One region of the [Bacillus] caldolyticus genome, then DNA from elsewhere that is predicted to be linked to it. Evidence: predicted binding sites of a transcription regulator. Region 1 holds the regulator's gene; the other holds the start of a gene.
What was found. Region 1 encodes NrdR, which represses ribonucleotide reductase genes. Its sites were predicted from a motif close to AACACNATATATNGTGTT; they were not measured.
Positions count from the first base shown of each region.

Region 2: a site for NrdR is predicted at 1,420-1,437, ahead of CWI35_RS16330 (vitamin B12-dependent ribonucleotide reductase). Genes of this name have one in related genera too.

Region 1 covers NZ_CP025074.1:2,817,149-2,819,551, reverse strand. Annotated here, with positions in the region: gene CWI35_RS14620 (replication initiation and membrane attachment family protein) at 1-1,174, opposite strand, end outside; gene nrdR (transcriptional regulator NrdR) at 1,279-1,740, opposite strand; gene CWI35_RS14610 (aminotransferase class IV) at 1,808-2,206, opposite strand; gene speD (adenosylmethionine decarboxylase) at 2,330-2,403, opposite strand, start outside.
Region 2 covers NZ_CP025074.1:3,141,000-3,143,402, reverse strand. Annotated here, with positions in the region: gene CWI35_RS16330 (vitamin B12-dependent ribonucleotide reductase) at 1-1,334, opposite strand, end outside; gene CWI35_RS16325 (lipoate--protein ligase family protein) at 1,589-2,403, opposite strand, start outside.

The sequences.
Region 1 (2,403 bases):
TTGCTTCCTTCACGGTTTTCACCTTTTTGCGCGCCCAATGGCTGGCGATTTTTTCTACGTATTTTTTCGACAGCTTCATATTCGTCCGGAGCATGACATAATAAATGAGCACGTTGACAACTCCGGGGAGCAGCTGCTGCTGGAACATAATGTCTTCGATCAACTGCAAATCAGCAAGCGACGGCTCAGCGCCGCCTGAAATCTCTTTCAGCAGCTGGCGCGGGGAAATTGTTTCCAGCTGTTTCATTAGTTGCTCCTCTTTTGTGCGCGGTTCGATGTTTTCCATCGTCCGGTAGGCGAGCGGCTGCACTCGTTCGACGAGGCGCGGCTCGACACCGCCATGTTCGAGCTCATACCATTCGCGCGCCGCCCGGCGCAACGCGTCAATATCGATATGATAGGCCGGATCGATGACGCCAAGGACCAGTTTTTGCATCTCAAGCGGCGGAATGCCGTATAAAAACGCCAGCTTTTTAATCGCTTCCTTCACTTTCGCTGTCACAGCCCGGCGCGGCACAAGCTGCTTGGACAGGCCGGCAAAAAACAGCTCAAAGTCGAATACATCATCATCGAGCACATACGACGCCTCATCCCGCCTGATGTGATCCTTCCCTTCAAGCAGCTCGGGCCCGGCTTCTTCGCTGAGGCCGGCGACGATTTGTTCAGCGGGCACGGCCGAAAACACGTCGGAAAACGACCGCGTCACCTGGGTGAATTTCGTTTCATCAATGGACGGACGGGCAAAAAAGTTGCTCAGCTGGATAAACAAGTGGCGGCCGACTTGCCGGTGCAAAAAAACGCTCAACATCTCGTCGCGGAAAAACTGGTCTGGCGCCAGCGGCGGACGCAGCTCATAAAGAAACAGCTTCGGTTCATCCGCCTCTGGAGCGTGGACGTATGTGTCGAGCAGCCCGATTCCTTCGAGTTTCAACCGTTCGCTGTAAATGTCCGGCAGTCCGCACTGCATGAGCGCCATAAGCCGATGATGGGTCGCTTCCTGGCCGTCAAGCAGCTCAAGCTCCCCCCAAAGCGTCATATAAAGCGCCAACGCCCGGCAGCCGATGAGCGGCTGGTAAAGCAGCGTCAGCACTTTACGGTCCACCTCTTGCAACACCCCACGGCTTTGCACGGTATAACGGTCGACAGCAATCAGCTCTTTCCAATGGTGCTGCATCGCTCCGACCTTCCATTCCGCCGTATTCGTTTCAAACCGGCTCTCCCCTTTCCTGCCGAAAAGACGTTGAAAAAAGGGCTTGCCGCCTAACGCCAAAGCCCTTTTTACCGTTGCCCTTTTTTGATCAGCTCTTTCAGTTCTTCAATGAACACATTAATATCTTTAAACTGCCGATAGACGGAAGCGAAGCGGACATAGGCGACCTCATCGATGTGTGACAGGCGCTCCATCACCATTTCGCCGATCGTTTCGCTTTTCACTTCCGAGACGCCTTGATTGCGCAGTTCGCGCTCAATTTCCTGCGTCACTTTTTCAAGCTCCTCGAGCGCCACCGGCCGCTTCTCGCACGCTTTGATCAAGCCGCGCAAAATTTTCTCCCGGCTGAATTCTTCGCGCGTTCCCTCTTTTTTCACAACAATCAGCGGCGGCTCCTCGATCCGCTCAAACGTCGTAAACCGATAATGGCACTGTTCGCACTCCCGCCGGCGGCGGATCGAACGACCCTCTTCAACCGGGCGCGAGTCAAGCACGCGCGTGCCTTGATGATGGCATGAAGGACATCGCATAACATCCACTCCGTTGATCTTCTTATTTTCTATCATACCGGAATGGACGAAAGCAGACAAGATATAGTTAGCTGTTCAGTCCGGAACCGATATAGGGCAGGCGGGCGTCGAGCTTCCGATACAAATCGAGAATGACCGCCCGGCTATGCCCAAAATCAAACGGCAATAGCTTCGTCTCCGTCGTCGCGGAAAAGTCGACCGCCGTTTCAAACGGCCGCACGGAAATGACGGTAGCGACGATGAACAACTTTTTGCCGCGCTTTGTTTGCGCACAAATTTCGCCGCGCTCTTCGGAAACAGAAACGAGCTCGGCGCCGGGCAGCGACGAGAGCAGCTCCTTGACCGCATCGATGACGGCGCGGTTCGTCGCTTTGTAATAATGGCTTCTTAGCTCTTCATCTTCATGATTTTCCCGCGTTTCACAATGGTTTGTGAAGGCGTATTTGAGTGTTTTCCACATGCTCATTGCCACGTCTCCCTAGTCATTCTTTTTCTTCCATCATACCATGATTTTCGCCGCTGTTGTACCGCCGAGGGCGCAAAAAAAGGAGCGTTTCGCTTACGCTCCTTTCGGTTTATCATTATCCAATTACAGCGCCTGCGCCTTTTTCACTTCGATCGGGCGCATGCCGCGCGGAAGTTCAATCGTTTCCCGCGTTTGCG
Region 2 (2,403 bases), 320 kb from region 1:
GCGCAAATGTTGATCAGCTTCCACAGTTCGCGGGCGCGGATTTTCCGGTAGACGCGGACGCGATAGCCCATTTTCTCCCATTCGCGTACATCGCCGACTTCATGCCATTTTTCGTTGTAAATGCGCATTTCCTCTTCGGAATAGGTTTCCACGTCCGGGAAGCGGAGCGCGTATTCTTCGTCCTTTTCGACCGCTTCCATGAACTCTTTCGTCAGGCAGACGGAAATGTTCGCACCGGTCAAAAAGTCTGGGTTGTGCACCGTATATGTACCGCCGGTGCGCAGTTTTTCTTCGGCGTCTTTGATGATTTCTTCAGTGAAACCGCCGTAGTCAGGCGCGTTCTTGTATCGGACGATCGCTTCATACATCGCCCGCTCCCGCTCGGTGAGCGGCGTAAATTTCAGTTTGTCGCGCGCTGCTTTTTTGATGCCTTCGTCTTCCATATTTTCGAGCAGGTAGCGCAAAATGCGCGGGTTTTGCATTTTCGAGACGATGAATTCGATAATGTCCGGGTGCCAGTCAGCAAGCATAATCATTTGGGCGCCGCGGCGGGAGCCACCTTGCTCGACAAGGTGGGTCAGCTTCGCAATATCGTCAAGCCACGAGACCGACCCGGACGATTTGCCGTTCACCCCGCGCGCAAGCGTATGGCGCGGCCGCAATGTCGAGCCGTTCGTCCCAACGCCGCCGCCGCGGCTCATGATTTCCATCACCTGCTTCCGATGTTCGGAAATTCCTTCGCGCGAGTCTTTCACAAACGGCATCACATAGCAGTTGAAATACGTCACTTCCTTGCCCGAACCCGCCCCGTACAACACGCGGCCGGCCGGAACAAAATTCAAGCTTGCGAGCTCTTGATAAAACTTTTCGAACCACTCTTTCCGCTTTTCTTCTGTCTTTTCCACCGCCGCCAGCCCAGTCGCATTGCGCTTGGCGATTTGCTCATAGAAAATTTCGAGCGGCTTATCAATAATGTCGAGCGACCGAACCACAATGCCGGTCTCCGCCTCTTCCCCTTCGAGCACGTGCCGGTATTCGTCTTCAATCAACACGCGCGCCTTTTTCGCCTCCCAATCGATGTCGACGATAAACCCGAGCCCTCGTGCCGGGAATTTCGGATCCTCCTTGATCGTCAACACGACGAAATCGCCCGGTGTGAGCGTCAGCTTCTCCGTATCTTTGAATGAATACCGGTCAAGCATGACCAAACGGGATACGCCTTTATGGGTGATGTGCATATCCGGCGTAATCGGATGCACTTGCGGAAATAGGCGGATATCCTCGTTCAGCTTGTCAATATTGATCTTCATTTTTTCGGATGACGCCACCGTCATTCTCCTATCTCTCCTCTTTTATATAATCTCTCATGTTTTTGGCAAAGTTGTCCTGTCTTCTCTACCTTACCATATCAAACAGAAAAAAACAATATATAGTATGATTTTTTATGAAAATCATACTATATATTGTTAAAGAGAACAAATGATTTCATTTTGTCAAGCAAAAAAAAACAAAACACGGCGAAAAGCGGAGAAAAACGGGGGAGTGCCGCTGTTTTTGCCGGAAAACGAACGATTTACCGCGTCGCTGCTCAGCGCTTGAAGTTCCATTCGTCGCTTTCGTATTTCGCCCGCGCCAGCTCTTCAACGTACGCCCGCTCTTCGGCGGTGAGCGTGTACGGTTCCAATACGATGTTCAATCCCTTTTCAAATCCTTTGTAAAACGCCTCTTTCGCTTCCTCGATCGTCACCGTGCGGCTCGTCAACTCATTGATCGCGACTGCCTTCTTTTTAAAATCGCGCTGCAGACGCTCTTTCACCCGCTCGTTTGGATATTTAAACAAGCTGAACAGCAGCTCTTCGTCCAGATCAAGCAAAATCGATCCGTGCTGCAAAATGACGCCTTTTTGCCGCGTTTGCGCGCTGCCGGCGATTTTCCGCCCCTCAACGACAAGCTCGTACCATGACGGCGCGTCAAAACAAACGGCCGAGCGCGGGCTGCGCAAATCTGCCTTCTCTTCTTCCGTTTTCGGCACGGCAAAATACGCATCCAACCCAAGATAGCGAAATCCCTCTAAAATTCCTTGCGAAATGACGCGGTATGCTTCCGTCACCGTCTTCGGCATCGCCGGGTGCGACTCGGAGACGATCACGCTGTATGTCAATTCTTTATCGTGCAGGACGCCGCGCCCGCCGGTCGGCCGACGGACAAAGCCGAGGCCGTGCCGTTTGACCGCCTCTAAATCAATTTCTTTCTCCACTTTTTGAAAATAACCAATCGACAACGTCGGCGGATTCCAGCCATAAAAGCGGATCGTCGGCGGAATTTTGCCTTCGCTGTGCCAATCGAGAAGCGCCTCATCGAGCGCCATATTGAACGCCGGCGGGCAATAGCCGGAATCGATAA